DNA from 3 places in the Desulforamulus hydrothermalis Lam5 genome. Region 3 is predicted to be linked to each of the others. Evidence: riboswitches for the same ligand, from Rfam matches in the RefSeq annotation. Region 3 holds a riboswitch; each other region holds the start of a gene.
What was found. Region 3 has a riboswitch for molybdenum cofactor ahead of DESHY_RS04765 (ABC transporter permease). Riboswitches for the same ligand answer to the same signal wherever they lie in the genome.

Region 1 (7,115 bases), on a different contig from region 3:
TCCCAGGATGATTAAATCGTAATTTTCGGCCCGGGCTTTTTCTAAGATTTCGTCTGCCGGTTGCCCCATGACAATAAATGTATCAACAGCTATGTTATTACCACTAAACATAGAAATATATTGATCAAGTAATTCCTGGCCGTTTTTCATTAATTCTTCAACAATGGCTTGCTGCGCCTGGCCTAAACGATCCACGGCCGTATTTACATAGGGAGGTAAACTGGGCACCACATGCATTAAAGTTATCTTGGCAGCCAGTTTTGCCGCTAACTCAACAGCATGGGACAGGGCCTTTCTGGCACGTTCAGAGCCGTCTAAGGGTACCAAAATTTTTTTATACATAGCATATCCTCCTTGTTTTTAGGTGTAGTTCTCTTAAATATTAAAAATTCCTGCTATTTTGGGGAGGATATGCGCTGACTGATCTTCATCACCCCCTTCATGTTTGCCTGATATACTTTATGAATGAATGGGCCCGTTTAGAATAATGTTTAAGAAGGGAATACTTGTATGCAGGACTAAAACCAGGTAAAAGTTCGTATTTTAAAATATTTGCTTTTGACAAACTTTAAGATTTATGCTATATTAACATTGTTGATGCGGAAGTGGCTCAGTGGTAGAGCATCGCCTTGCCAAGGCGAGGGTCGCGGGTTCGAATCCCGTCTTCCGCTCCAGCTGTATCCAGCAGGGGGAAACCCTGCTTTTTGTGTTTCTTGTAAAACAATCTTGCAAACTTTTCTGAGGGAAGTAAGGGAAAGACGTGAAAATACGCGTATATAAAAAGACGGGTAACCTGTATGATATTGAAGTTTTACATCCAAGGGCCACTGTGCAGGACTATCTGGATGCGGTTAACGAATTTATAGAAAAAAATACTGATCCTCCTTGCCGGGGTTGCGATGAATGCTGTTGGGAACGTATACCCCTGACCAGTATTGATGTTTATAATTATTTGCAACAAGCTAACCTGTTACAACTGGATAAACGCCGGCCGCTGCTGGATTTTCTGGAAAAGTATTGCTATGTATATGTGGAAGGCGGTGCGGTTGATATCAGCCTGGGCTTCACCCTGGAAGGGGCTTGTATTTTTCTCAATCAACAAGAGCGAATTTGTTCCGCTTATGCATGCCGTTCCCTGGTTTGCCAGAGCTTTATTTGCCTGGAGAGTACCTTAAGGGCACAGGAGTTGCGCTCAGAATTGGTAAATGCAGGCATGGATGAACTGGTGCGCCAGTGGCTGTGGCAAAGCCGCCAAGCAGGGCGTAAGCCGGTTGCGCATGAAGCACACAACCCTAACCCCAACCTGGCCGATTATCCAGCCAATGGCTTTACCGATAAAACCAGTTACCGCCAGGTTCTTTTAGCGGATATTTGCAGCCGGAAGCTGTGGAGCAAATTATATAAGCCCTAAAATAAGAAAAATTTTAATTTGGTGATCGGCATGGTTACACAAATTAAAGAAATTCGCAAGCGTAACCAATTAAAAAAATTAAACGCCTTGGTAAAGGAAATTTTGGAAGTCAGACAGTTTTTAAAATACTTTGATAACCTTAACCTGCCGGATTACCAAGCGATGATTGATCAATTACCACAGGGCATTGAGCCGGGCTTGCTAATTCGTTTACAGCAGCGGCAGTCCTTGGCATATTATGGCTATTTTGAGCTTAAAGCACGGGAAGCAGCTTTAAAAAAAGCTATCCAAAAAGCTTCTGACGATTTGGATAACTTGTTAAAATTTGGGGAATAATAAATTTATGGTAACTGATATTCGAACTTACCGGCATAAGCAAAAATTAGCCCATATCAATGAGCTGATCAAACAATTAATGCTTGTCAGGTCAGACATCCAAAGGTTGAAGATTGAAGAAGAGCGGTTGAAAAATGCCATTAGAGATTTGACCAAAGAATTAGCTTGGTCAGACCGGCCCAACATTTTACGCGAATAGGGTCATTTGCCGGATTAACATGTGTCATGGAAAAAACTGGGGATAAAACAGTGGATAATGTGGATAATTATGGAAGATGATTACAGCAATCCGCAATACTTGCAAATTTGGCGAACCGGCAGGGGTTTCTGCGTAAAACAGCCGGGAAGTCAGCTATATAATTAGCGGTCAAAAACCGGCTTAGTTTTTAAATTTTTCTGTCAGATAAAAAGGATTACCGATAATTTTGCAGAATTAAGCATTAAAATTAAAACTCCGAGTCCAATAACCTGTAGACACTGTTATAAATTCTTGTAACATTGTTATGGTTTTTGGACCGACAGGGTATGTTGGGAAACCGGCATGCCTCCCGTTGCGGAAAGGAGATGATAGACGACAGGTAATGCCGAGCTTTGTTTCCTTTTCCGGGGATAAAGCCCGGTTTTTTAATTGCCTTACCAAAGCCTGCAATACTGCTGTTGTTTCATGCCCATGGTCTGCGTTTTGTCTTAACAGGTTGATTAAGTAATTTAGTTCAAATTGCTCTGTTTTAAAGGAGAGATTGCATGATGCGTAAAATAAGTACTATTGCTGTAATTTTTGCACTGCTTGCTGCATTTATGGTTGGATGTCAGGGTAAAAGCGAGCCCAAGGAGAACAGTAATGAGGCAGCCAAGCCGGAAACGCCGGATGTAATTTTAGCAACTACCACCAGCACCCAGGACAGCGGACTCCTTGATATTCTCATCCCGGATTTTGAAAAACAAACCGGCTACCGGGTTAAGGCTGTTGCGGTAGGAACCGGACAAGCCTTGAAAATGGGGGAAAAGGGAGAAGCCGACGTGCTGTTAACCCATGCTCCCAAGTCTGAAAAACCTTTGGTAGATGCCGGAGCGGTTATTAATTACCGGTTAGTGATGCACAATGATTTTATTATTGTCGGGCCGGAGAATGACCCGGCCGGTGTAAAACAAGCCAGGAGCAGTAAGGAAGCTTTTCAAAAAATAGCAGCAAAGGGTGCGATTTTCGTTTCAAGAGGGGATGATTCAGGCACACATAAAAAAGAGCTCGCTCTCTGGGAGGCGGCCAAAATTGATCCGCAAGGACAGAAATGGTATCAGGAATCCGGCAGCGGCATGGGTCAAACATTGAACATCGCCAATGAAAAATTAGGTTATACCTTAACCGACAGGGCCACTTATCTTGCCCAGAAGAAAAATCTTAAACTTGTTATTGTTTCCCAGGGTGACAAAGATTTGCTTAATATTTACCATGTCATGCAAGTAAACCCCAATAAATTTTCCAAAGTTAACGCTGCCGGGGCTAAAGCGTTTGTGGAGTATATGATAAATCCTGATACTCAAAAAATAATCGGGGAGTTTGGTCGGGAGAAATACGGCGAATCTCTCTTTTCTCCGGACGCAGGAAAAGAAGCAAGTGAACCGGGTAAATAAGTATAACGTGAGCCGGCCCGATTTCTCCTTGCAAATGCAGGGGGTTACCAAGTGGCCGGCCGGGAATCAGCAAACCACCAAATTTTGAAGGCTTCCGATTGCTCGGAAGCCTTCAAATTACTGGCGGGAGTGTGTGGGAATCGAACCCACCATGGACAGGAGCGCTGCCCAACGACTGGTTTTGAAGACCAGGAGCACCACCAGGCACCATCCACTCCCAAGGTATATCTAAAAGTTATTAATTTCCGTCTTATTATAACATAGTAAAGGTTCGCAGACAATAAATTGTCGCCGGCAAATATGTTACTTGCGGTTTTGTTTGCCCGCCTCGGCTATGCCGGTCAACCTGCTTGTTTTTTATGTTAGCCGTTAGCTTGCTATTCCCGCTTAAAGGGAATGATTTTTCCTTTTTCAGATGTTTGATCCGGTTTTGGATGATCAGCCTGCGTCTCAGCGGAGCAACCTCCACAGCCGGGGCACCCACCGTTAAGATTGACCAGGCCGAATTGAAAAGCTGTTTTGAGAACTTCGTGTCCCAGCTTATCCAGTTTCGGATTATAATAAGGAAGAGTTTGGCTGTCATCGATATGCTGCAAAACTTGCAGAAGAAAACTGCGCATGGTTTCAGTATCAAGCAGATCCACGAGATCCCGGCGGGGAATAAATCTTTTTGTCATCGTGATCTCTCCTAAAAAATATTTATATTGGTAATTTCACCGCCCAGAGGGATTTTCCTGCAGGATCAAGATTTGCCGGTATAACAAAAATATGCCGGCTGAAGGTTAAGCTAAAAATAGAGGAATTTTTTAACTATTGGCGAATAAGTACCTGTTATGGTGGAAAGATACTCTCAAGTAGGTGACGGTTTGCAATATGCTGGATTTTTTCAGACAGGTTAGGGAAGACCTGGAATTAGTTGAACAGGAAATTAAAGCGGTTGTTCAATCCCGTGATCCACTGCTAACTCAAACATCCATGCACTTATTGAATGCCGGAGGAAAACGTTTACGTCCGGCTTTTGCGCTTTTGGCAGGTAAGTTATACAACTACAGCTTGGAAAAACTTTTGCCCCTGGCCGTGGCTTTAGAACTGATTCATATGGCATCATTGGTACATGACGATGTGGTGGATAATTCGCAGACCAGAAGGGGTACTCCCACAGTAAAAGCCAATTGGGGCAATGCCATATCCATGCACACAGGAGATTATCTGTTTGCCAAATCTCTGGTGCTTATTTCACAATATGAGAACCCGGTAATTGCCAAGGTGTTGGCAGAAACCAGTGTAAAAATGTGTGAAGGAGAAATTCACCAAATTTCTACCGCCTTCAAGGCGGATCAAAGTTGGCGCGACTATTTTTACCGCATAGAACGTAAAACGGCTTTGTTAATTGCGGCCAGTTGCCAGCTGGGAGCTGTGGCCGCCGGAGCACCGGTCCAGGACCGGCAGCGTTTAAGAAGGTTTGGCCACCAGTTAGGCATGGCTTTTCAGATTACTGATGATGTTTTGGATATGGTAGCTGACCAGTCTTTGCTGGGGAAACCCCTGGGGGGCGACCTGCGCCAGGGCATATTAACCATGCCGGTGCTTTATTCGCTGGAGAAAAGCCCGCAGCGCCGGCGCCTGCGGGAGCTGGTGGAGATACCAAACAAAACTGATGACCAGGTAAAAGAAGCTATAGATATTATTAAGGAAGCCGGGGGTATCGAATTTTCTTTTGAAGTAGCCCGCCGGTATATTGACAAAGCCAAAAACAATTTGGCATTACTGCCGGACCGGCCGGTTAAACAGGCCTTTTATGAGATTGCAGACTTTATTGGCATTAGGAGGTTCTAAAAACAGCGATACATGGAAATGCTTTACCCTATTTTTGTTAAATTAGCCGGTCGGCTTTGTCTGGTGGTGGGCGGCGGCCAAGTGGCGGAACGGAAGGTCGGTTCGCTGCTGGAGTGCGGGGCCAGGGTAATAGTGGTGAGTCCGGAGGTTACCCCGGCCATTAAAGAATGGGCAGATCAGGGCAAATTGGAACTGCGCCGGCGAGCCTACCATACTTCTGACCTGGCAGGTGTTTTTCTGGTGTTTGCTGCCACCAACCGGTCAGAAATTAACCGGCAGGTGACTGAAGACTGTTTAGCCCGCAATCTGGCTGTCAATGTTGCGGATGATCCCGATGCTTGCAATTTTTATGTACCTTCAGTTATCCGGCGGGGCAAACTGGCCATAGCGGTTTCCACAGGCGGTGCCAGCCCGGCTTTGGCTGCCCGGATTAGGCGTCTGCTGGAACGGCAGTTTGGTCCCGAGTACCAGGAATTTATGGAAATACTGGCTGATGTGCGCAGTCAGGTGCTGCAGGATGTAACAGATATTGAGCAAAGAAGAAAGATCTTCAGTCACCTGGTGGAATCAGATATAATTGAGCTTTTAAGAAACAAGGAGTACGACCAGGTAAAGGAGCGCATTAAAAATGCTTATTGCGGTTATCGGCGTTAACCACCGCACAGCACCGCTGGAAGTGCGGGAGAAACTGGCTTTTCCGGAATGGGGAATTAAGGATTGGCTGTGCAAACTGTTATCCTACCCTGGTATAGAGGGATGTGCTATCGTTTCTACCTGCAATCGAACCGAGATTTATATTGCCCCGCTGGAGCTGGATACGGGTATGAGCTCCGTATGGTCATTCTTATCCGAAAAGTCTGGCCTGGATATATCTGAGATTAAAAACTACACTTTTTGTCATACTTTATATGATGCTATCCGTCACCTGTTCCGGGTAGTATCCGGCTTGGATTCCATGATCTTGGGGGAAACCCAAATTTTGGGCCAGGTAAAAAAGGCTTACGAGCTGGCTTTGGCGGCCCAAAGCACTAATGTGGTGCTTAATACTTTATTCCAACAGGCCATTACCACCGGCAAGCGAGTGAGGACAGAAACCGGTATTGACCAAAATCCGGTTTCCATCCCCTACGCAGCGGTAGAACTGGCTAAGCAAAGTTTGGGCTCGCTGCAGGGTCGTTCCGTGTTGGTGGTGGGGGCCGGCGAAATGAGCGAACTGACAGTTGTTCATTTAGTTGCCAACGGAGTCACCAGTGTGATTGTTTCTAATCGTTCATACGACCGGGCGGTGCAGCTGGCAGAAAAGTTTAACGGGTCGGCGGTTAAATTTGACCGGCTTTTTGAATATATGAATAAAGCAGATATTGTCATTTCCAGTACGGCAGCCCAACACTACGTGATAAAATATGCCGATATGAAGCAGGTTACGGAGCGCCGGGCCGGCAAAACCATTACGATGATAGATATTGCCGTCCCCCGGGATATTGATCCGGCAGTGCGTCAATTGCCGGGAGTTAATTTATATGATGTAGACCATTTGCAAAACGTGGTGGATGCTAATTTAGCCGAGCGAAGGCAGGCGGCCGTACAGGCAGAAGGAATTATTGAAGAAGAATTAAACGAATTTATGTGCTGGCTTTCTACCCGCTATGTTGTGCCGACCATCAGTGCTTTGAAAAAGCTGGGGGAAGAAATCAAGCAGCGAGAGTTGCAGCGAGCCTTTAACCGTTTGGGTGACTTAACAGAGCGGGAAAGAAAAGTTATTGGTTCCCTGGCAAATTCAATTGTCAATCAATTACTCCACCACCCGGTTATTAAATTAAAGCAAGCTGCTCTCACACCGGAAGGACATTTATATATCGAGATTGCCCAAAACATATTCAATTTAAATGTAGAAGGGAAG
Region 2 (7,115 bases), on a different contig from region 3:
GCTGGGCATCCCGGTGCTGGGTATTTGCTACGGCATGCAGTTAATGACCCAGCAACTGAAGGGGAAAGTGGTGGCTGCCGAGCAGCATGAGTACGGACGCACCAGAATGCAGGTAATGCAGTGCGATAATATTTTGAAAAACCTTACCGCCGATGAAGAATGCTGGATGAGCCACGGCGACCGGGTAGAAGAAGCGCCGCCGGGCTTTCAGGTAATTGCCAGGACTGACAAGGCACCGGTGGCAGCCATGGCCAACCCGGACAAGAAGCTGTATGCGGTTCAGTTTCACCCCGAGGTGGTTCACACCCCCAAGGGTACGGAAATTCTCAAGAGCTTTTTGTTTGACATTTGCGGCTGCAGCGGCGCCTGGAACATGGGTTCATTCCTGGAGGAGGCGGTTCGGGAGGTTAAGCAAAAGGTGGGCAACCGCCAGGTTTTGTGTGCCTTGAGCGGCGGCGTGGATTCTTCCGTGGCGGCGGTGCTGGTGCACCGGGCGGTAGGTGACCGGCTCACCTGTGTGTTTGTAGATCACGGTTTATTAAGAAAGAACGAAGCACAGCAGGTGGTAGAAACCTTCCGCAACCGGTTTAACATCAAACTGGTGCATGTGGACGCTTCGGAACGTTTCTTAGAGAAACTAAAGGGTATTACCGATCCCGAACAAAAGCGTAAAATCATTGGTGCCGAGTTTATCCGGGTGTTTGAGGAAGAAGCCAGGAAACTGGGCGATATTGATTTTCTGGTACAGGGCACCCTGTACCCGGATGTGGTGGAAAGCGGCACCGCCACAGCGGCCGTCATTAAATCCCACCATAATGTGGGGGGCCTGCCGGAAGATATGCAGTTTGAACTGATTGAACCCCTGCGCTGGCTGTTTAAGGATGAAGTGCGCCGGTTAGGCGAAGAACTGGGCCTGCCGGAAGAAATTGTCTGGCGCCAGCCTTTCCCCGGCCCCGGTTTAGCGGTCAGGATACTGGGTGAAATCACCAGGGAAAAACTGGCCATATTGCGCGAGGCAGATTTTGTGGTGACCGATGAAATTAAAAAGGCCGGCTTGGCCAGGGAAATCTGGCAATACTTTGCGGTGTTGCCGGACATGCGCAGCGTCGGTGTCATGGGTGACGGGCGTACTTACGCTTATGCTGTGGTGGTGCGGGCGGTTTACAGCCATGACGGCATGACCGCCGACTGGGCCCGCATCCCCCATGAGGTGCTGGCCAACATTTCTACCCGCCTGGTCAACGAGGTGGCAGAGGTTAACCGGGTGGTGTACGACATTACTTCCAAACCGCCGGGTACTATTGAGTGGGAATAGTAAAAGAAAAACCCTGCAAGATTCTATATTATAGGGCTTGCAGGGATTAATTTTATACTGTCCATTTGAAGCCCTACCTCCAATTCATAGAGCATGACAGTTGCCTGGCATAACCGGAAGTGGTCATTAAGCGGTGTTCAATAATAGCAAAGAACCAACGAATGGCTGATGCACTTTTTGGAAAATACGGATTAGTCTTTCTCTACGCCTGATTTCCAATTTAAGCGGGAACCTTTTGACGGGCTTATTAAGTTGAGGTTAGCTAGCAATAAAAAAGAAGGTATTTATTCGACAACATCTGATCTTTGTTTACAAAGGAAATATTAAATTTTGCGTAGAATATAACCCACAGTCGGATAATTAATTAATTAAGAAGCAGATTTGTCTTTTTTTGGAACATTTTTACCATTATAGAACACCGAAAATAAAAGGCAATGCAAAATTGATTTATTATAGAACGGATTATAACGGATAATATATGGTATGGATTTTGCTATAAATTTCAACGAACTTGTCTCCGAGCCGTTAGATCTAAAGCATAAGCCATGATCTCCCGGCCGTTAGGGTTCACCGGGAAACCGGTGGGCCTCCCGTGAGGAAAGGAGTACGGTAAATACTTGGCTAACAAGGCCAGGGTCTGCCTGCTTCTTTGCGGAGACTCTGGTTTTTATTTTTTAACAAGATAAATCTGAATTGTGAGCTCCGAGCTTGGTAGTCTAAGGCAGTGCTATGACGGCCAAGCCGATAGGGTTTAATGGGAAACCATTAAGCCTCCCGTGTGGAAAGGAGTATAGTAGTAAACCTTGGGGGTAGAATGCCAGGGTGCTGTTTATCCTTCCACAGCATCCTGGTTTTTATTTTTCTATCATAAATACAAGGGGGATATGGTTATGAAGATGGTACCGGTCCAGGAGGCGGTGGGAATGGTTCTCTGCCACGATATTACCCAGATTATACCGGGTAAATTTAAGGGCAGGGCATTCAAGAAAGGGCACATTGTAAAGTTTGAAGATATTCCAAGACTGTTGGATCTGGGCAAGCAAAACTTGTACGTATGGGAAATAAATAAAGACCTATTGCATGAAGATGACGCAGCCCTGAGAATTGCCAGGGCAGCTGCCGGTCACGGCATAACCCTTACTGAACCTAAAGAGGGCAAGGTAAACCTGGTGGCCAAAGAAAAGGGGCTGCTTAAGGTAAATTCAGATGCTTTATACAGTATTAACGAACTGGAAGATGTAATGTTTGCAACTCTACATACCAACCAAATAGTTGAAAAGGATAAAGTATTAGCGGGTACCAGAATCATTCCTCTGGTTATTAAGGACGACAAAATTCGCAATATTGAAAATATATGTCGAATTAACTACCCGTTGATTGAGGTCAAACCCTTTAGATCTTTAAAAGTTGGTGTTGTCACCACCGGCAGTGAAGTGTATCATGGTCGAATTCAGGATGAATTTGGACCGGTAGTAACCAAAAAAATAGCGTCGTGGGGGAGTTATGTCTTCAGACAGATATTTGTGTCTGACAGCACAGAAATGATTGTAAATGCAATCAACCAGTTATTGCGAGAGGGGGCTGAGATGATAACAGCTACCGGAGGCATGTCTGTAGACCCCGACGATTTGACTCCCGCCGGAATCAGAGCTGCCGGTGGACGCATTGTTACCTACGGTGCACCCACTTTGCCCGGGGCTATGTTTATGGTGGCCTACATGGGAAAAGTACCGGTTCTGGGGTTGCCAGGTTGTGTAATGTACAGCCGCAGCAGTATTTTTGACCTGGTGGTCCCTCGCATTTTGGCAGGGGAAGAAATAACCCGCAGAGATATTGTTGCTCTGGGTCACGGTGGTCTCTGTGTTAACTGTAAGGAATGCAGATATCCGGACTGTGGTTTTGGCAAATAACTTGGAATTGAAATTTAAGGTGCTGTTTGACAGGCCTTAAAGATTTAATAAATAGAGAAGGAGTGTAAAAAATTGATTAAAAAGAAGCTTAACATCAACGGTGTTACTACTGTTGTAGTTGCCGATCCGGAAGCTATGCTGGCAGATGTCCTGCGTGGACAACTGCACCTGACCGGAACCAAGGTTGGCTGCGGCAAAGCCCAGTGCGGGGCCTGCTCGGTGATCTTGAACGGCAAGGTAATCATGTCCTGCGCCTACAAGATGAAACGCATTCCCGACGAATCCATTATTACCACCATTGAGGGTATCGGCACCCCCACCAACCTGCACGCCCTGCAACTGGCCTGGGTTAAATACGGCGCTGCCCAGTGCGGCTTCTGTTCCCCTGGCTTTATTGTATCCGCCAAGGGTCTCTTGGACCAAAACCCGAACCCGACCCGGGAAGAAGTACGCGACTGGTTTCAGAAGCACAGAAATGTCTGCCGCTGCACCGGTTACAAGCCCATCGTGGACGCTGTGATGGCGGCTGCCAAGCTGATGCGCGGTGAAATCACTGTAGAAGACCTGAGCTTCCGGATGCCGGCTGACGGCAAGATCTTGGGTACCGATTATCCACGTCCATCTGCTGTGGGCAAGGTCACAGGCACCATTGAATACGGCTCCGACTTCGGTCTCCGGATGCCGCCCGGCACCCTGCAGCTCAAACTGGTCCAGGCCCAGGTTTCTCATGCCAGGATTCTCTCCATCGATACCTCCGAAGCTGAAAAAATGCCCGGTGTTTACAAGGTTGTTACGCATAAGGATATTAAGGGTAAAAACCGCATTAACGGCTTGAACTTCCCAAACAACAAGGGGGACAGCTATGACCGTCCGATCCTGTGTGATGAAAAGGTCTTCCAGTTCGGCGACGCCATTGCCATTGTCTGCGCCGACACGGAAGCAAACGCCCAGGCTGCTGTAGAAAAAGTTAAAGTAGAACTGGAAATTCTGCCGCCTTACATGAGTGCTCCTGCTGCCATGGAACCCGATGCCATTGAGATTCACCCCGGTACCCCCAATGTTTATTATAAGCAGCTTATCGAAAAGGGTGAAGACACTGCGCCGCTGATGGAAAAAGCAGATGTTGTGGTGTCTATGGAAGACTTATACGTCGGCCGCCAGCCCCACCTGCCCGTCGAGCCGGATGTTGCCGCCGCTTACTATGACGAAAACGGCAACCTGCAAATTCTGTCGAAGAGTATCGGCCTGGACCTGCACGCCCTCATGATTGGCGAAGGCCTAGGCCTCGAGCCGGGCAAAAACCTGTTCCTGTCCCAGTTCCCCGGTGTGGGCGGTACCTTCGGCTACAAGTTCAGCCCCACCATTGAGGCACTGGTGGGTGCTGCTGCCATGGCTACCGGCAAGCCTTGCTTCCTGAACTTCAACTACTACCAGCAGATTACTTACACCGGCAAGCGGTCACCTTTCTTTATCGACCTGAAGTACGGCGCTACTAAGGACGGCAAGATCATTGCCATGGAAAGCAACTGGGCAGTGGACCATGGTCCTTACTCCGAGTTTGGCGACCTCCTGACTCTGCGTGGTGCCCAGTTCATTGGCGCCGGCTATGGCATTCCGAACATCCGCGGCGTAGGCTACACGGTTTGCACCAACCACTGCTGGGGTTCCGCCTTCCGGGCTTACGGTTCACCCCAGAGCTTCTTTGCCTCCGAGACTCTAATGGACGTCCTGGCTGAGAAATTGGGCATGGATCCGCTGGAACTGCGCTATATTAACGCTTACCGCCCCGGTGATACCAACCCCTCCGGTCATGAGCCTGAAGTATACTCTATAACCGAGTTGATCGACGCTATCCGTCCCAAGTATCAGGCTGCTCTGGAGAAGGCTAAAAAGCTATCTACGCCGGAGAAGAAGCGCGGCGTCGGCGTATCTGTCGGTGTCTACGGCTGCGGCCTGGACGGCGTAGACGGCGCTGAAGTGTGGGTAGAACTGCTGGCAGACGGCAGAGTTCAGATAAGTACCAACTGGCAAGACCACGGCCAGGGTGCAGACATGGGTCTGCTGGCCACCTCCCACGAAGCTTTACGTCCGATGGGCATTAAGCCTGAGCAAATTAAACTGGTTATGAACGACATGAATTTAGCCCCGGCCGGTGGCCCCGCTGGCGGCAGCCGCTCCCAGCTGGTTATCGGGAATGCCGCTATCAACGGTTGCGAACAACTGTTGAACGCACTGAAGAAGGCCGACGGCACTTACATGACCTATGACGAGGCAGTGGCCAACGGTATCCCGTTAAAATATATAGGTCAGTGGAGCACAGCTGCCGATAACTGCACTGCCTGCGATGAAAAAGGTCAGGGCAAACCCTTTGCCACTTACATGTACGGCGTCTTCCTGGCTGAAGTGGAGGTGGACACCAAGACCGGCAAAACTCAGGTTGTGGGTATGACTTTGGCCGCCGACGTAGGCGAAGTTGTTAACCAAACCGTCCTCGACGGTCAAATTTACGGTGGCTTAGCCCAGGGCATCGGCTTGGCGCTGAGCGAAGATTTCGAAGACCTGAAGAAGCATACGAGCATGGCTGCTTGCGGCATTCCGTACGTCAAGGACATTCCGGACAACATGGAGATCATCTACGTAAACAAGTCTCGTAAGATTGGACCGCACGGCGCTTCCGGCGTGGGCGAACTGCCGCTGACTTCTCCCCATGCTGCCATCTGCAACGCTATTTACAACGCCTGTGGTGTACGTATCACCCAGCTCCCGGCCCTGCCGGAGAAGATCCTGGCCGGTCTCCGGGGTAAAGAAATCCCTGTAGTTAAACGACCGATTAAAAACCCTGCTTTCTAAACAAAGAAGCATTTTGGATTGAAATATTAATTAAGTAAAGGTCTCTGCCTAAAACGAACTAAACAGTCTCACGCTTTTAGTTCGTTTTAGGTTTCAGTCGTCGATCGACAGGCAACCGTCGTCAGGTTTGCAAGTTTTTCTTTTAGGGTCTTTTTATTCGTTGAAACCAGAGTTTTACATTACCCCTGACAACTGAAGACCGACGACTGAATAAGTAAGGTGGGATAACATGGATCATAAACGAATATTTGAATTTGAAGAAAAATGTATTCAGGAGCACCCACCGGCTTGCACCGCTGCCTGTCCCGTTCACGTAGATGTGAAAGGTTTCATACGGGAAATTAAGGCCGGGCGCTTTGATGAGGCATTAAATATATATAGTAAGTCAGTTCCCTTTCCTGGTATCATCGGTCGCATCTGTGACCATCCCTGCCAGGCTGCTTGCAAGCGTAAGGAAGTGGGTGACGCCATTGCTATCGCGGCCTTGGAGAAGGCCTGTGTTCAGCTGGTGCAAGCCAGCCCACCTAAAGTAACGGCTCCATCCGGTAAGAAACAGAGGGTGGCGGTAATAGGTGGTGGTCTTAGCAGTTTAACAGTTGCCTTTGACCTTGCTAAGAAGGGGTATCGGGTTACCCTGTTTGAGGCCGGAAGTAGATTGGGGGGAAGCATATGGGAGATTCCAGAGGTGGACTTACCGCCACAAGTTATAGACAATGATCTGGCGGTATTAAATAATCTTGGCGTAATAATTCATTTCAATACCAGAGTGGGAAAAGACATTTCCTTTATCTCTGTTTGTGACGACTATCAAGCCATCTACCTGGGAACAGGAAATGCTGTTTGGGAATTTAATCTGCCGTTAGATGAGCAAGGCAACTTAATAATTGACCCGGTGACCTTTGCCGCGGGGCGGCAGGGTATCTTTGCCGGTGGTACATTGAGAAGCGGGGGCACCTATTCGCCTATTACTTCTCTTTCAGATGGCAGGCGGGCGGCTATTTCAATAGACCGCTATTTGCAGGGAGTTTCACTAACTGCTG
Region 3 (7,115 bases):
TCCACGGAGTACTTGGGTTCTCCCAGAGTGTAGTCCAGGAATTCAAGCACCAGATTGCCTGTAAAATCCTGAATGGGAGAGATGTCGTGAAACACTTCCCGCAGGCCCTCCTGCAGGAACCATTCGTAAGAATTTCGCTGAACTTCAATCAGGTTGGGCAAATCCAGCACTTCACGAAGTTTGCCGTAGTTCCACCTCACCCTGTTTCCTACTTGTTCCGGGTAAGCCATCGAACGCATCACACCCCTTAAATAATTACATAAATGACGGTCTTGTGCTAAAATTACAGACAACGAAAAGCAAGGTCTTGCTTTTTTATCAACAATCCCTCGCTTTTAAACACTATAACGCCTTATCTACTTTATTTTGGCCATTTATGCAGAAAATTATGCACAATTTTTGCCACCTAACCAAGTTTATTTTAGGTTATCCACAGAATGACATTTTGTAATGTTAGCACAAGTGGCAGTATTTGTCAAGGTGGTTTTTTGTCTGTTGACGAAAAAAATTGGGATTTTTATTTTGGCATTAAAGTTTAAATGCCTCTGTCTGTCAATGGCAAGCCATATATTTTTTCAGGCGGCAGCATGATGTTAACCAGACTGCCCGACCGCACCCTGCCGGCAAAGAAAAGTTCTTTGTTAACCTGCAAGGTTATGGAAAACCCGCAGTCCACTGTAAGCTTCAGCTGGCTGCTTAACGGATAAATCTTGGTTACCCGGCCCCGGCATAGGTTAGGACCGCCGTCCGGTTTGCGGTCTTCAATTAAAATTACGTCTTCCGGCCGGATGCACAGGTTAATATTGGTACCGGGCCGGTAATCCTGCCGGGCAACAAAACTTATCACCGTCTCGCCCACCTGTGCTGTCCTGCCGCCCGGCAGAACAACCCCCTGCAAAACATTTTCAATGCCCACCAGCCTGGCCACCTCCTCATTGACAGGATAGCGGAAGATGTCCTCGGTGGAACAATCCTGCACTATTTTGCCCGCTGACATAGCGCACACCCGCCCGGCCAGCAAAGGAATTTCTTCCACGTTATGGGTAATAAAAACGGTGGCTGTGGCGGTAGCTTTAATAATTTCACCGATTTCTTCAATAAGCGTTATCCGGGTAGGTAAATCCAGTGCGGCAAAGGGTTCATCCAAAAACAGCACCTGCGGTTCCAGCGCCAGAGCCCTGGCAATGCTTACCCTTTGTGCTTCACCTCCCGAAAGATAACGGATATGCCGATCTGCCAAATGTGCAATTTGCAATTTTTTAAGCCAGTAATTTACCCGGCGGGCTATTTGATCTCGCGGCAGTCCCCGGAAGCGCAGCCCTTGTGCCACATTGCCAAACACCGAACCGCTGAGCAACAGGGCTTCCTGAAAGACCATGGCCATTTGACGCCTTACCTGTAAGGGGCTGCCCGTCACCTGCCGGCCGTCAAAAATAATCTCCCCCTGCCAGGGTTTTTCCAGCAAGGCTAACAATTTTACCAGGCTGCTTTTGCCGGCGCCGTTGGGGCCGATCAGGGCAATTGTTTCACCCTTATGCAAAACAAAATTGTCAATGTCGATCAGAGTCCTTCCTGCCACTCCCCAACAAAGGTTTTTGACCTGCAAAATTACCTGCTGCCCCTGCATTTTTTCACCTGCTTTTCTGCCGTTTACCCATGAAATTTAACAACCGGTTTCCCCGGTGGCCGGAAGCGGTTGTTTCGCCCTGCTGCTGCAGCAGGGTCAGTAATAACGTAACACCGTAAGCCAATAATAACAATATAACACTTAAGGCAATAGCTGCCGCAAAATTTCCTTTGGAAACCTCCATCACCGTGGCCGTTGTCAATACCCGCGTGTACCCCTTGACATTGCCTCCCACCATCATGGAAGCTCCCACTTCGGATACTACCCCGCCAAATCCGGCAATAACGGCAGCCAGCAGCGGCAACCTGGCCTCCCGCATTAACAGCCACATATATTGCCGCCGGGAAGCGCCCAGCGCCAGTATCTGCAGGCGCAACTGCGGTTTTATCTGCTGTACTGCCGCAATGGTAAAACCCGTAACAATCGGGGTAGCAATTACCGCCTGGGCAATCACCATAGCGGCAGGCGTGTACATCAGCCCTAAAAATCCCAGTGGGCCGTACCGCCAAAGCAATATGCTTACCCATAATCCAACCACCACCGGCGGCAGGCCCATACCGGTATTCACCAGACTGATTATAAAGCCGCGGCCGGGAAAATTTCGCAGAGCCAAAAACACGCCGGCCGGGATGCCCAGAAAAAGGCTTATCAGGGTAGCAAGGCCGGAAATCTTTAATGTTAAGAAAGTAACCTGATATACTTCGGGGTCCCCGCCGAACAAGCTGATTAACGCTTCCCTGACGCCGTTGACAATAAGGTCCATAATGCGGTCAACTCCCAAATTTAATTTGCATATCGGCATAGATTTATTAGCGCTGCAATAACAACAAAACCAGGTCGCGGAAAGCAATGACCTGGCCGTAACATCTTCATCACTCTCCTTTCCACACGGGAGGCAAACCGGTTTCCCGGCTTACCCTAGCGGCCGGCAATCCGTCGCATAAAGCCTTAGGACAACCGGCTCGGAGAAACAAGATAATTTTGTTCAGGGCAAACAACGTTCCCCAACGTTATTTGCCAATTAGGGTATATTTTACAGTACATGCAAAAATACGTCAAGATTTAGGCAGACTTTTCTGACAACCCGGGCGGCCCTCCGGGACTGTCAGAACAGGCCGGTTTTTTATCTGATCAATCCGGCAGCTTGTTTGCAAACAAAGAGGGTATGCCCATAGTACTGCTTTAGGCATACCCTCCCTGTCTTTATAAACCGGTCACAATAAACTTATTACTTAATTTCAACAGTAGCGCCGGCTTCGGTGAGCTTAGCTTTGATAGCTTCAGCATCTTCCTTGGTGGTTTTTTCTTTGATGGGCTTAGGAGCACCGTCAACCAGGTCTTTAGCTTCTTTCAGGCCCAGACCGGTGATTTCGCGCACAACTTTAATAACGTTGATCTTCTTGTCGCCGGCATTAGCCAGGATAACATCAAACTCGGTTTTTTCTTCTTCAGCGGGAGCAGCAGCACCGGCTACAGGTGCAGCGGCAACGGCCACCGGAGCAGCAGCAGATACACCAAATTCTTCTTCAAAAGCTTTTACCAGTTCGGCCAGTTCCAGCACGGTAAGGCCTTTAACAATTTCTAATACTTCAGCTACTTTAGACATACTGATCTTGTACCTCCTCAAAATTTATAAATAATTTAAGCAACGGAACAAACTAAGATGCTTGACTCTCTTTTTGCTGACGCACCTGATCCAGAACATAAACCAGATTGCGCAGGTTGGCAGCCAGTACGCCGGCAAAGCCATACAGGGGAGCCTGCATGCCACCCAGTACTTTGGCCAGCAATACTTCTCTGGAAGGCAGGTCGGCCAGGGCTTTGACGCCGTTGGCATCAATCACCTTGCCTTCTAAAATACCGGCTTTGATGTCAACCCCTTGTTTCACTTCCTTAGCAAAATCCGAAAGGATTTTGGCAGGAGCCACCGGGTCTTCAATACCAAAGGCAAATACCGTAGGCCCTTCCAGGTAGGGATCTAATCCCTCAACACCGATTTCCCGGGCGGCAATACGGGCCACGGTGTTCTTAGCCACCTTCATTTCACTGCCGGCTTTGCGCAGGCGAGCCCGCAGGTCGGTGATTTTAGCCACTGAAATGCCGCGAAAATCAGCTAAAATGGTAACCTGGGATTGGGACATTTTTTCTTTAATTTCTTCCAGCATAACTGCTTTTTGAGCTTTTGTGGTCGGCAAGAGCTACACCTCCTTCCGCTGGAATAAAACAAAAGGGGGAATTCGCCAAGACAGGCAAAATTCCCCGCAATGCTTCACACTTTTGCAGTAATTCACCCGGTCTCGGCTGGCGGCTTAAGCCATTAAGTCAAGGACACCAACTGTCTACGACTGGACTTATTCAGTTGTCGCAACCGGGCAAAGTCCCTAGAGCTTGTTGGGGTTAATTTTAATCCCCGGGCCCATGGTAGAGGAAACGGTGATGCTCTTCATGTACTGACCCTTGGCGGAAGCAGGCTTAACACGCTGCAATGTATCAGCCAGGGTTTTAAAGTTTTCAGCCAGCTTTTGGGCATCAAAAGAAACCTTACCAATGGGTGCGTGAACAATACCGACTTTATCGGTACGGTAAGTAATCTTACCGCCTTTGGCATCTTTTACAGCAGGCCCTACATCAAAGGTTACAGTACCTGTTTTGGGGTTGGGCATTAAACCACGGGGGCCCAGAACACGACCCAGTTTACCAACCATCCCCATCATATCCGGGGTGGCAATGGCTACATCAAATCCCAACCAACCGCCTTGAATCTTTTCTACCAGCTCCTCGGCGCCGACAAAATCTGCACCGGCCGCTTCAGCTTCCTTGGCTTTTTCGCCTTTGGCAAAGACCAGTACGGTTTTGGTTTTACCGGTTCCGTGGGGCAGCACAACCGCACCTCTCAGTTGCTGGTCGGCGTGCCGGGGGTCAACCCCCAAGCGGAAGGCCACTTCAACAGTTTCATCAAATTTGGCGGGAGCGGTCTTTTTAACCAGCTCCATAGCTTCCAGGGGCTCGTAAAGAGTGTTTTTATCATACTGCTTCCGGGCTTCCTGAAGCTTTTTCCCTTCTTTGGGCATGTATTTCCCTCCTTTGTGGTACTAGCGGACTACATCCTCCCACCGGATGAAGCTATCCTTCTACAATTTCTACGCCCATGCTGCGGGCGGTGCCTTCAATCATGCGCATGGCAGCCTCCAGGCTGGCAGCGTTGAGATCAGGCATTTTTAATTCGGCGATTTCTTTAACTTTAGAGCGGGGCAGTTTACCCACTTTCTTCTTGTTAGGCTCGCCGGAAGCGGTCTCTATACCTAAAGCCTTCTTCAGCAGTACTGCTGCAGGAGGCGTTTTAGTAACAAAGGTAAAGGACCGGTCTTCATATACTGTAATTTCAACCGGAATAATCAAGCCGGCTTGCGCTGCAGTAACTTCATTATATTGTTTGACAAAAGCCATAATGTTTACCCCGTGTTGACCCAGGGCAGGACCTACCGGGGGCGCCGGGGTGGCTTTACCGGCCGGAATTTGCAGTTTGATTATGGCAGCTACCTTTTTGGCCATATCCAGTCCACCTCCTTACAACCTACAAGCTTAAAGCATTTTTTCAATTTGAGAAAAATCAAGCTCGATGGGAGTTTCACGTCCAAACATTGATACCATAACTTTAACTTTACCCTTTTCAGGGTAAATTTCTTCAATCACACCTGCAAAGTTTTCAAAGGGCCCGTCAATTACCTTGACATTTTCGCCAACACTGACGTCAATCCTGGTTTTCGGTTCTTCCAAGCCCATCTGCTTAATAATGGCCTTGGCTTCTTCCTGGCTTAACGGGATAGGCTTAGAACCTGTGCCGACAAAACCGGTTACTCCCGGCGTATTGCGCACCACGTACCAGGAATCATCAGTCATAATCATTTCTACCAGAACGTATCCGGGAAATACTTTTTTCTTTGAAACCTTTTTCTTGCCGTTTTTAATTTCCACTTCATCTTCCATGGGCACCAGAATACGAAAGATTTTATCTTCCATATTCATGGATTCAATTCGCTTCTCCAGGTTGGCTTTGACCTTATTCTCATAACCGGAATAAGTGTGCACAACATACCATTGTGTACTCATCAGCAAAAGGAACCCTGCCAGACGGGTTCCCCACCCCCTTGTTTACAATTAGGAAATGATGCCTTTTACGCCCAAGCTGAGAAGCGAATCTACCACCCAGATGACAACAGCCAGCACGGCAACCGAAGTCAGCACCACCGCAGTGTAAGTAACCAGCTCTTTGCGGCTGGGCCAGTGAACTTTTTTCAGCTCGTTCTGAACGCCACGCAGGTACTTGCTTACGCTGCCGATACGCTCACTAAAAGACGCTTTGGGCGCCTTGGCGGGTTCTTTTTTAGCTGCAGCCTTAGCAGCATCCTTAGGGGCCGCATCCTTTTTATTCTCGGCCCCACCGGTTTCATTGGTTGCCGCTGTTTCCTTGGCAGCGCTTGCCTTTTTGAGTGTCTTTTTTTGCACAGCCATTGAAAAACGCCACATCCTTAACTTTTTTGTTTACACCAGTAGTGCCTCGAATAAAACCCCTTACGGAATGCGGCCGATTATGGTAACGCTTGGGGTTGGCGGCTTAACTATCTGGTTTCTTTGTGAACTGTGTGGGTATGACACCACTTGCAATATTTTTTCAGTTCGATCCGGTTGGGATCGTTCTTTTTATTTTTAGTAGTGGTGTAGTTGCGCCGTTTGCATTCGGTGCAAGCCAGAGTTACGCCTACTCGCACTGTTGCCACCTCCCTAAAACGAAAAAAGACTTGGGCAGAGATGTCTAGTAATATACCTTAACAAATTTATCATATGTATTGTTGGATGTCAATACTTATCCTGTGGCAACGTACCATATTGGTATTATGTCTCTTTAATTGGTTTTATATACCAGTTTGCGGTTTATGCAAAAAAGGAGTGACCGGGGTCACTCCTTTTAGGAAAATTGTTAATCAGTTACTCGCGGATGGCGGTTACTACGCCGGCGCCTACAGTACGGCCGCCTTCACGGATAGCAAAGCGCAGGCCTTCCTCAATAGCGATGGGGGTGATCAGGTCCACCTTCATCTTGATGTTGTCGCCGGGCATGACCATTTCTACGCCTTCCGGCAGTTGTACCACACCGGTTACGTCGGTGGTACGGAAGTAGAACTGAGGACGGTAGCCGTTAAAGAAGGGGGTGTGACGGCCGCCCTCTTCTTTGGTCAGGACGTATACCTCTGCTTCGTACTTGGTGTGGGGCTTAATGCTGCCGGGTTTTGCCAGCACTTGGCCACGCTCGATTTCTTTACGGTCAACACCGCGCAGCAGGCAACCGATGTTGTCACCGGCTTGCGCAAAGTCTAACAGCTTGCGGAACATTTCTACGCCGGTTACTACGGTCTTGCGGGGCTTGTCGTTAAGACCGACGATTTCCACTTCATCCTGTACTTTTACTTGGCCGCGCTCAACACGACCG

Region 1: linked by a shared signal. The riboswitch ahead of DESHY_RS00735 (ABC transporter substrate-binding protein) and the one ahead of DESHY_RS04765 (ABC transporter permease) in region 3 are both predicted to bind molybdenum cofactor.
Region 2: linked by a shared signal. The riboswitch ahead of DESHY_RS11875 (molybdopterin-binding protein) and the one ahead of DESHY_RS04765 (ABC transporter permease) in region 3 are both predicted to bind molybdenum cofactor.

What each region holds. Positions count from the first base shown of each region.
Region 1 covers NZ_CAOS01000001.1:132,503-139,617, forward strand. The annotation lists gene DESHY_RS00710 (universal stress protein) at 1-342, opposite strand, end outside; tRNA gene DESHY_RS00715 (tRNA-Gly) at 600-674, shown strand; gene DESHY_RS00720 (YkgJ family cysteine cluster protein) at 761-1,411, shown strand; gene DESHY_RS00725 (hypothetical protein) at 1,442-1,747, shown strand; gene DESHY_RS00730 (hypothetical protein) at 1,755-1,946, shown strand; molybdenum cofactor riboswitch at 2,188-2,327, shown strand; gene DESHY_RS00735 (ABC transporter substrate-binding protein) at 2,495-3,379, shown strand; tRNA gene DESHY_RS13825 (tRNA-Sec) at 3,501-3,598, opposite strand; gene DESHY_RS00740 (hypothetical protein) at 3,757-4,056, opposite strand; gene DESHY_RS00745 (polyprenyl synthetase family protein) at 4,253-5,215, shown strand; gene DESHY_RS00750 (precorrin-2 dehydrogenase/sirohydrochlorin ferrochelatase family protein) at 5,234-5,869, shown strand; gene hemA (glutamyl-tRNA reductase) at 5,844-7,115, shown strand, end outside.
Region 2 covers NZ_CAOS01000013.1:346,315-353,429, forward strand. The annotation lists gene guaA (glutamine-hydrolyzing GMP synthase) at 1-1,315, shown strand, start outside; molybdenum cofactor riboswitch at 1,819-1,936, shown strand; molybdenum cofactor riboswitch at 2,004-2,120, shown strand; gene DESHY_RS11875 (molybdopterin-binding protein) at 2,206-3,225, shown strand; gene DESHY_RS11880 (molybdopterin-dependent aldehyde oxidoreductase) at 3,298-6,075, shown strand; gene DESHY_RS11885 (pyridine nucleotide-disulfide oxidoreductase/dicluster-binding protein) at 6,305-7,115, shown strand, end outside.
Region 3 covers NZ_CAOS01000007.1:26,109-33,223, reverse strand. The annotation lists gene rpoB (DNA-directed RNA polymerase subunit beta) at 1-230, opposite strand, end outside; gene DESHY_RS13325 (ABC transporter ATP-binding protein) at 536-1,627, opposite strand; gene DESHY_RS04765 (ABC transporter permease) at 1,632-2,390, opposite strand; molybdenum cofactor riboswitch at 2,489-2,607, opposite strand; gene rplL (50S ribosomal protein L7/L12) at 2,856-3,233, opposite strand; gene rplJ (50S ribosomal protein L10) at 3,286-3,822, opposite strand; gene rplA (50S ribosomal protein L1) at 4,009-4,698, opposite strand; gene rplK (50S ribosomal protein L11) at 4,751-5,179, opposite strand; gene nusG (transcription termination/antitermination protein NusG) at 5,210-5,737, opposite strand; gene secE (preprotein translocase subunit SecE) at 5,786-6,139, opposite strand; gene rpmG (50S ribosomal protein L33) at 6,247-6,396, opposite strand; gene tuf (elongation factor Tu) at 6,614-7,115, opposite strand, start outside.